Regions from separate parts of the Lelliottia amnigena genome, predicted to be linked through region 1. Evidence: predicted binding sites of a transcription regulator. Region 1 holds the regulator's gene; each other region holds the start of a gene.
The links. Region 1 encodes sigma-54, which starts transcription at its own class of promoters, with help from an activator protein. Its sites were predicted from a motif close to GTTGGCACANNTTTCGCTNT; they were not measured.
Positions count from the first base shown of each region.

Region 2: the regulator sigma-54 is predicted to act here: its motif matches at 1,226-1,245, upstream of glnK (P-II family nitrogen regulator).
Region 3: the regulator sigma-54 is predicted to act here: its motif matches at 1,404-1,423, upstream of hycA (formate hydrogenlyase regulator HycA).

Region 1 covers NZ_CP077236.1:1,237,205-1,240,416, reverse strand. The annotation lists gene ptsN (PTS IIA-like nitrogen regulatory protein PtsN) at 45-536, opposite strand; gene hpf (ribosome hibernation promoting factor) at 619-906, opposite strand; gene rpoN (RNA polymerase factor sigma-54) at 929-2,362, opposite strand; gene lptB (LPS export ABC transporter ATP-binding protein) at 2,410-3,135, opposite strand; gene lptA (lipopolysaccharide ABC transporter substrate-binding protein LptA) at 3,142-3,212, opposite strand, start outside.
Region 2 covers NZ_CP077236.1:2,800,974-2,804,185, reverse strand. The annotation lists gene amtB (ammonium transporter AmtB) at 1-799, opposite strand, end outside; gene glnK (P-II family nitrogen regulator) at 835-1,173, opposite strand; gene I6L74_RS13080 (SmdB family multidrug efflux ABC transporter permease/ATP-binding protein) at 1,396-3,177, opposite strand; gene I6L74_RS13075 (SmdA family multidrug ABC transporter permease/ATP-binding protein) at 3,170-3,212, opposite strand, start outside.
Region 3 covers NZ_CP077236.1:761,268-764,479, reverse strand. The annotation lists gene I6L74_RS03590 (HypC/HybG/HupF family hydrogenase formation chaperone) at 1-38, opposite strand, end outside; gene hypB (hydrogenase nickel incorporation protein HypB) at 29-892, opposite strand; gene hypA (hydrogenase maturation nickel metallochaperone HypA) at 896-1,246, opposite strand; gene hycA (formate hydrogenlyase regulator HycA) at 1,456-1,911, shown strand; gene I6L74_RS03570 (4Fe-4S dicluster domain-containing protein) at 1,981-2,589, shown strand; gene hycC (formate hydrogenlyase subunit 3) at 2,586-3,212, shown strand, end outside.

The DNA.
Region 1 (3,212 bases):
TTCCGTTTCTCCTCGCGCCTGCAGATGTGGAGGCCATCTTATGGTTACGCATCATCCTGATTGCCTTCCACTTCGGTGATAATTTGATACAGTTCTTCATCACTTTGGGCTGCGCGCAGACGGCGGCAAATTGTTTTATCTGCCAGACGCTTGGCCACTAGCGAGAGCGTGTGCAAATGGGTTTTGGTCTGGTCAGCAGGCACCAGCAGCGCGAAAAGCAGATCGACGGGCTGGTTATCAATCGCGTCAAATGCGATTGGCGTTTCCAGTTGGACAAACACGCCAACGGCGCGCAGTGTGTCCTCCTCCAGCTTGCCATGCGGAATGGCAATACCATTGCCGATACCGGTACTGCCCATTTTTTCACGGGTCAGGATGGCCTCAAACACCACCTGAGGTGGCAGGCTTAACTGTTTTGCGGCCAGTTCACTGATGATTTCCAGAGCGCGTTTTTTGCTCTGGCAGTGAACGCCACTGCGGGTACATTCCTGGTTAAGGACATGACTTAATTGAAGACCGGAATCGTTGTTCATCATAATTTCACCTAAGCGCTAACTGTACATATGGCCTGTTGTGTTTTACAACAGGCCGCCCTGCACCCGTTAACTGCTCGGACAATCAGTGTTGTTTCAGTTTATCTTTATGTTTATTAAGCTGTCGCGCAAGCTTGTCAATCAAGCCGTCGATAGCCGCGTACATGTCTTGCCCTTCCGCACTGGCATGGATTTCGCCCCCATTTATGTGCAGGGTTGCGTCCGAGATATGAGTCACTTTCTCCACTTTCAACACAATGTAGACCTGATTAATCCTCTCGAAATACTGCTCCAGCTTCGCGAATTTAGTGTTTAAAAAATCGCGTAAAGCCTCAGTGATTTCGACATTGTGTCCTGTGATGTTGAGCTGCATAGTGTCTTCCTTATCGGTTGTGTCAAACCAGTTGTTTACGCTGGTTAGACGGCGGAATGGATAAAGACTCTCGATACTTCGCAACAGTACGACGTGCCACCATGATACCCTGATCGGACAGCAGGGTGGTTAACTTACTGTCACTCAGTGGCTTCGCGGGGTTTTCCGCGGCGATCAACTTCTTCACCAGAGCACGAATGGCCGTCGACGAGGCTTCGCCACCGCCTTCGGTATTCACATGACTGGAGAAGAAATACTTAAGCTCAAAAATACCACGCGGACTGTGCAGATACTTCTGCGTGGTCACACGCGAAATGGTCGATTCGTGCATCTCAACGGCCTGGGCAATATCTGCCAGGACCATCGGTTTCATAAATTCTTCGCCCTGCTCAAAAAAGCCTTGCTGCTGTTCCACAATGCATCGACTCACGCGTAGCAGCGTATCATTTCGGCTTTCGAGGCTTTTGATCAGCCATCGCGCTTCCTGAAGATTGCTACGAATATATTGATTGTCGGAGTCGTTCCGCGCACTGGTGCACATAGACGCGTATTGCTGGTTGATTTGCAGGCGGGGAATGCTGTCGGAATTGAGTTCTACGGTCCAGAGACCGTTGTGCTTTCGGACCAGAACGTCAGGAATCACATATTCGGGTTCGCCGGTTTGAATCGATTGGCCCGGACGGGGATCGAGCGACTGGATCAGACTCACCGCTTCTTTCAGCACGTCTTCTTTGAGTCGCGTAACGCGCATCAGACTGCGGAAATCATGATTCGCCAGCAAATCCAAATGTTCGCTGATAATCAGCCGCGCTTCGTCGAGTCTTGGCGTCTCTTTTGCAAACTGAGAAAGCTGGATCAGCAAGCAGTCGCGCAGATCTTTTGCTGCGACGCCGACAGGGTCAAAGCGTTGAATGCGCTTGAGAACGGCTTCGATCTCGTCGAGTTCGATTTCGCAATCACCCATGCTTTCCAGAATCTCGTCCAGGGTTACCGTTAAATACCCGGTGTCATCCACGGCATCGACAATGGACGTGGCAATCGCACGATCGGTTTCGGTGAAAGGGGTCAACTCCACCTGCCACATCAGATAATCCTGTAGCGACTGCGTAGTTTCACCCTGATAAACCGGTAGCTCATCATCCTGATAATCAGCGCGCGTGCCGGATGGGGTTCCAGCGGTGTAAATTTCATCCCAGCTGGCATCCAGCGGTAACTCGTCAGGCATCTCTTTCTGCTCAAGGGCATCTGCCGTATCGAGCGTTTCGGTGTCCTGCTTTTCCTGGGTATCTACCTCATCATGAAGATCGGTTTGCTCCAGCAGTGGATTACTGTCCAGCGCTTGCTGCAGTTCCTGCTGAAGTTCTAACGTTGACAGTTGCAACAGACGGATTGCCTGTTGTAACTGTGGCGTCATCGCCAACTGTTGGCTGAGCCGTAATTGCAAACCTTGCTTCATGTTCAGGGCGTTTTTCTCCGGTCCTGCGTGACTTAACCTCTACCCTATCAGAGTCTGAAGTCTTCCCCAAGGTACACGCGCTTAACATGTTCATCTTCGAGGATTTCGAGTGGCGTGCCGTGAGCAATCAAATGGCCCTGGCTGACGATATATGCACGCTCACAAACTGCCAGCGTTTCACGCACGTTGTGGTCGGTAATCAGCACACCAAGACCGCTGTCGCGCAGATGTTCAATGATACGTTTAATGTCGATAACGGAGATAGGGTCGACGCCGGCAAACGGTTCATCCAAAAGGATAAATTTCGGATTGGCTGCCAGTGCGCGGGCAATTTCTACTCGACGGCGTTCACCGCCCGAAAGTGCCTGGCCGAGGCTGTCGCGCAGGTGTTCAATATGGAACTCTTCCATCAATTCGTTGGCGCGATCCTGACGCTGCTCAGAGGTCAAATCGTCACGGATTTGCAGGACGGCCATCAGATTGTCGAACACGCTAAGACGGCGGAAAATAGACGCTTCCTGCGGCAGATAGCCAATTCCGCGACGCGCGCGGGCGTGCAGCGGCAGCAGGCTAATGTCTTCATCATCAATGATGATGTTGCCCGCGTCGCGCGGAACAATGCCGACCACCATGTAAAAGGTGGTGGTTTTACCTGCACCGTTAGGACCCAACAGGCCAACAATTTCGCCGGAGTTAACGGTCAGACTGACATCTTCCACGACGCGGCGGCCTTTGTAGGCTTTGGCGAGGTTTTTTGCAGTTAATGTTGCCATAACGAATTAGTTACTCTTTTGCTGTGCGGGAGCCTGGGTTTTACCTTTGTCCTGCAACTGGGACGGAACCAGTACGG
Region 2 (3,212 bases), 1.6 Mb from region 1:
ATGAAAGGATTGCGCCAGCGGTTGCGACAACTGTGTTCACAAAGGCCAAAGCGGCGATTTCGTTCGCGGCGCTCGCAGAGCCAGCGTTGAAGCCAAACCAGCCAAAGTACAGAATCGCGGTGCCCGTGAAGACCATCGGCAGGTTGTGCGGTTTGAACGCTTCTTTGCCAAAACCTACGCGCTTGCCAATCAGGTATGCACCCACCAGGCCTGCTACCGCGGCGTTAATGTGAACAACCGTACCGCCTGCGAAGTCCAGCGCGCCATGGGAAGCCAGCAGACCGCCGCCCCAGACCATATGCGCGATTGGCACATAAGAGAGCGTCAGCCAAACCACCACGAAAATGAGCACCGCTGAGAAGCGAATACGTTCCGCCAGCGCGCCAACAATCAGGCCAACCGTAATCGCGGCGAAAGAGCCCTGGAACGCGACGTGGATATACTGGTAGAAACTGCCCATCAAAGCGGTCAGTTCAATATTTTTCAGCATTACCCAGTTAAAGTTGCCGAAGAAGGCGTTGCCTTCGCCGAACGCCAGTGAATAGCCGTAAACCACCCACAGCACGCAGACCAGCGCGAACGTCACGGCAACCTGAGTCAGCATCGACAGAACGTTTTTACCGCGGATTAAGCCGCCGTAGAACAGCGCGATACCCGGAATAGTCATGAACAGCACCAGCGCGGTGCAGATCATCATAAAAGCGTTATCGGCTTTATCAGCCACCGCAGGGGCCGCCATTGCCAGGCCCGGCAGCAGTGCCAGAGACCCCAGAGCCAGTTTGATTGTTGTTTTCTTCATTTTCTCGATCCCTATCACTGTGTGCCAGGAGTTACTTACAGTGCCGCTTCGTCAGCTTCGCCCGTACGGATGCGAATGACGCGCTGCAATTCGGCAACGAAAATTTTGCCGTCGCCAATTTTGCCGGTGTAGGCCGCTTTGCTGACCACATCGATCACTTCATCAAGCTGATCGTCAGCAATCGCCACATCAATCTTCACTTTAGGCAGGAAGTTGACGCTGTATTCTGCTCCACGATAGAGCTCCGCATGACCCTTCTGACGACCAAAGCCTTTCACTTCGGTGACCGTCAGTCCCTGAATACCCATTGAAGACAACGCTTCACGTACGTCTTCGAGTTTGAATGGTTTGATGACAACCGTAACCAGCTTCATAGATCCCCTCCAGTCAGAATTCAATAATGGCCGCAGCGTTTACGAAAGAGATATTGCAAGCCCTGTGCCAGAGTTGGAAAAGAGGACAAAATCAGGCTGGCGTGGCGAAGCGAGGGGGAATTTCGGACTTAACTAAAAAAAACGCACCATGACAGTGCATGATGCGTTGTATTTTTGCACCAACAGAAAATCCCTGTTAGCAATGTGCGTAATTCTGGTGCATTACGCGCTCAACGATTCCTCTTCGCGCGTGCTGGCGGCCAGCTCTTCACCGGCAAGCTGCAATTGATACATTTGCCAATAGCGCCCTTTGGCCTCAAGCAGCTGGCGGTGATTCCCACGCTCAACGGCTTGTCCGCGATGCAGCACCAGAATGGTGTCCGCATCGACAATCGTCGAAAGGCGGTGCGCAATCACCACCAGCGTGGTGTGCTCTCTGACGGCAGCCAGCGCCTGCTGAATGGCCTGCTCGGTACCCGAATCTATACTGGCGGTCGCTTCATCCAGGATCAGCACCTGCGGCGTTTCAATCAGCACGCGCGCCAGCGCCAGCAGCTGTTTCTGTCCGACGGAAAGCGTATTCCCCTGCTCACCGAGCATCGTGAATATTCCGTCGTTCATACCGCGAACCAGATCGGCGAGTTGGACTTTCTCCAGCACGTCCCAGACCTGTTCTTCCGTAAACGGCCGTCCCAGCGTGACGTTGGAAAAGAAGGAGTCAGCCATCACCACCGGATCCTGCTGCACCATCGCTACCCCTTTGCGCAGCACGCCGTGACTCAGTGAAGCTAGCGGTCGGCCATCAATGCGGATTTCGCCGTGGCTCAGCGGATAGTAGCCCATCAACAGGCTGGCGAGCGTACTCTTCCCGCTCCCCGTATGCCCCACCAGCGCCACAAAGCTGCGCGACGGGATGTCAAGGTTGATATCCTGAAGCACCAGCCGATCCTCGCGATAGGCGAAAGAGACATTTTCAATCGCAATGGCGCCGCTTTGCAGCTCACGCTCATCATCGCCATAGGTCTGACGCGGGCGGTCCATCAGCTCAAATACGCGCTCCCCCGCCACCACCGCCTGTTGCAGCATGGATTGCTGCGTCGTCAGCTCGATCAGCGGCTCGTTGAGACGCCCCAGATAGCTAATAAACGCATACAGCACGCCGACTTCAATTGTGCCACCGGAGCCGAAACCAAACAGCATCAGCAGGCCGCACAGCACAAGGGCCGAAAACAGGCTCAGTAGCGGGCGCAGCAGGAAACCGTCAAGACGCAGCGTTTGCATGCGGGCCATGTAGTGCGAGCGGCTTGCCTCGCCCATACGCTCACCAAAACGCCCCTGCTGGCGGAACTGCTGAATCACGCTCATGCCGTTAATAACTTCGTTGAAGCCGTCATTAATATCGGCGAGATAGGCACGCAGTCGACGCACAATAGGCGTGCTATAGCGCTGATAAATGACCATCACAATCATCACTGCCGGGAAAATGGTAATCGCCACCAGCGCCATCCGCCATTCGAGGCTGAACATCGCCACCAGCATGGCGCCAATTAACGCTGCGCTGCGCAGAACCGTGGCCACGACGGTGACGTACAGATCGCGGATCACTTCGGTGTCGTTTGTGACGCGCGAAATCACCTGCCCGACGGGTTGGGTATCGAACTCACTCAGCGGCTGGCGCAGTGCGGCGTCCATCACATCCGTGCGCAACTGCTGCACCACGCCGACCGCTGCCTGATTGAACAGTAGCGATTGCGCATAATGCAGCGAGGCGGCCAGCAGTTGCAGGCCCACATAGGCCACACCCAGCCCGGCCACCAGCCCTAATGGCATGTAGCTTTTCGCGACCATATTGTCGATAAAATAGCTGATCAGCAGCGGACCGCTGACCTCGGCAATCGCCGCTATCCACAGCATGACGACCGCGATAGAGAGCGGTTTACGCCATGGCGAACCGTAGGCCAGCAGGCGTTTTAGCGTAGGCCAAAGCTGGACGAATTTACGCATCGGTGGCCTCCTCATTCAGATCTGGCGCGTCGTTC
Region 3 (3,212 bases), 480 kb from region 1:
TCGATGGAATGAATTTGTCCCGGAACGCCTATGCACATCGTTCGTTCTCCAGCCATGCAAGCCAGCTTTCCATGCCGTCGCCGCGCGTGGCGGAAACCAGCAGGATCTGAATATCCGGGTTCACCTCGCGCGCGTAGGCCAGGCATTTATCGACATCAAAATTCAGATACGGCAGCAGGTCGATTTTATTGAGCAACATGAGCGAGGCAGCGGCAAACATATGCGGATATTTCAGCGGCTTGTCTTCCCCTTCGGTCACGGACAGCACCGCGACTTTGTGGCGTTCGCCCAGATCAAAGCTCGCCGGACAGACCAGATTGCCAACGTTTTCGATAAACAGAATGCCCTTGTCCGCCAGCGGCAGACGCGGCGCGGCGTCGGCGATCATTTGTGCATCCAGATGGCAGCCTTTACCGGTATTCACCTGAATGGCCGGGGTGCCGGTTTCGCGGATACGCGCGGCGTCATTCACGGTTTGCTGATCGCCTTCGATAACGGCGCACGAGACGCTGCCGTTCAGGCGTTTGAGCGTTTCGGTTAGCAGAGTGGTTTTGCCCGAACCGGGGCTGGAAACCAGGTTCAGGACCAGCTGTTGACGCGCGGCAAAGCGCGCGCGATTGCGCGCAGCCAGCTGATTATTCTTGTCCAGCACGTTGATTTCGACTTCCAACATTTTGCGCTGGCTCATGCCTGGCGCATGCGTTCCCGCTTCGCCGTGGCCGTAATGCAGATCGCCTGCATCCGACGGCTTCGGTGCGAACCGAATGCCGGTTAACGCCGCTGTGGCACGCGGTGCAGGGGAGAAAGGTGCGGAGCGAAACGCGGAATGGGGGCGATGCTCATCGCCTTCGATATACAGGTTGCCTTCGGCGCAACCGCAGGTACTACACATGATTTACTCCTGGTCTATTTCGAGGCGCTGGATCTGCAAACCGTCGTCGGCCACGATGCGCAGCCCAACGTTCTGGCACTGCGGGCAGAGGCGCACTTTAGAGGACAACAGCGTGACGTACTGCTGGCAGTGTTCGCACCAGCATTCGGCCTGCTGTTCTTCTATATGCAGCTGGCAGCCTTCTGCCAGCGTGTCGCGGCACACCAGCTCAAAGCAAAAGGTGAGGGCGCTGGTTTCGACGCAGGAAAACGCCCCCACTTTCAGCCACACGCCCGTCACGCGTTTCGCGTGATGCGCTTTTGCCTGCTGTTCGATTAACTCCAGCGCTCGCTGGCAGAGGGTGATTTCGTGCATGACGCCTCCTCAATGATTTGCCCCATTAATGCAATAAAGATGCCAGCTTAATTTTGATTAGGGTGTGACGATGACACTGCTGACGAAATGACACGTCGACAGGCTGTCGTTGACAGATTGATTCGGATTAAATTCTATAAATTTCAACATGATAAAAATTGGCACAAAATCTGCTTAACAGCCGTATCTCCATTAACCGGATACCTGAGATGACTATTTGGGAAATTAGCGAAAAGGCGGATTACATCGCGCAGCGCCATCAATCACTGCAGGAACAATGGCAGCATTACTGTAATTCGCTGGTCCAGGGGATCACCCTGTCAAAAGCGCGTCTGCATCACGCCATGAGCTGTGCGGCACAAGAGGATTTGTGCTTTGTGCTGTTCGGCCACTTCATGATTTACGTCACCCTGGCGGATAACTTTAACAGCCACACCATTCAGTACTTCGTCGAGACGAAAGAGGGCGAAAGAGAGCTGATTGCGCAGGCGCAGTTGATGGCTGACGGGATGGTTGACGGTCACGTCAGCAACCGCGATCGCCAGCAGGTGCTTGAACACTATCTGGAAAAAATCGCACCTGTTTACAACAACCTCTATTCCGCGGTTGAGCACGATTTACCGGTGGATTTAAAAGCGTTGGTGAGCGAGCCGCGCACCGTCTGATGTTACGTGTCGAGACGTGTCGATATGGCACTTTTTCGTCAAAAATGACTATGTCCTGAGGACTCCCCGGTGAACCGTTTTGTAATAGCTGACTCGACGGTCTGCATTGGCTGTCACACCTGTGAAGCGGCGTGTTCAGAAACACACCGTCTGCACGGGTTACAGTCGATGCCACGTTTAAAAGTCATGCGAAATGAGAAAGAGTCTGCACCGCAGCTCTGCCATCATTGTGAAGATGCCCCCTGTGCGGGAGTCTGTCCCGTCAACGCCATCACCCGCGTTGAGGGGGCTGTGCAATTAAATGAAAGCCTGTGCGTGAGCTGCAAATTGTGCGGAATCGCCTGTCCATTTGGTGCCATTGAATTTTCCGGCAGCCGTCCGCTGCACATTCCCGCAAATGCAAATTCGCCAAAAGCGCCACCTGCGCCACCGGCTCCGGCGCGCGTCAGTACGCTGCTGGATTGGGTGCCGGGCGTGCGTGCCGTGGCGGTGAAATGCGATTTTTGTAGCTTTGACGAACAAGGCCCCGCCTGTGTTCGCACCTGTCCGACAAAGGCGCTGATTTTAGTGAATATTCGTGATATTGCGCGCAGCAGCAAACGTAAACGCGAGCTGACCGTGAATACCGATTTCGGCGATCTGTCGCTGTTCCAGACGCAAAATGAGGGGGCGAAATGAACGCTGTCGATTTGATTATCAGCGCTGTAGCGTGCCTGGCGGCGACGGCCGTTCTGTCACTCCTCTGCTCATTTTACAAGCCGCTGAGCGGCTGGGTCGCCGGGCTAGGCGGCGCAGTGGGGAGCGTGATGACGCTGGCTGCGGGCTTTGTCGTGTTGACGCGCGGACTGAATGCTGCGGCGGTGATGCCTTTTATTCACCACAGCATTGCCATTACGCCGCTCAACGCCATCTGGCTGCTGACCTTTGGCTTGTGCGGCCTGTTTATCAGCCTGTTTAACATCGACTGGCATCGTCATGCGCAGACCAAACCGAACGGGTTGTTGGTTAATTTGCTGTTGGCTACCGCCATTTGTGCCGTGGTTGCCAGCAATCTGGCGGCGCTGGTGGTGATGGCGGAAATCATGGCGCTTTGCGGGGTGTTTCTCACCGGCTGTATGCCGTCGGGCAAGCTGTGGTTTGTGCTGGGACGTCTCGGAACGCTGCTGCTGGCGCTGGCGTGCTGGTTGACGTGGCAACGTTACGGCACGCTGGATCTGGTGTTGATCAATGAACGCACACCGATGCTGCCACTGGGCGCTGACATCTGGCTGCTGGGGATGGTGGGCTTTGGTTTGCTGGCC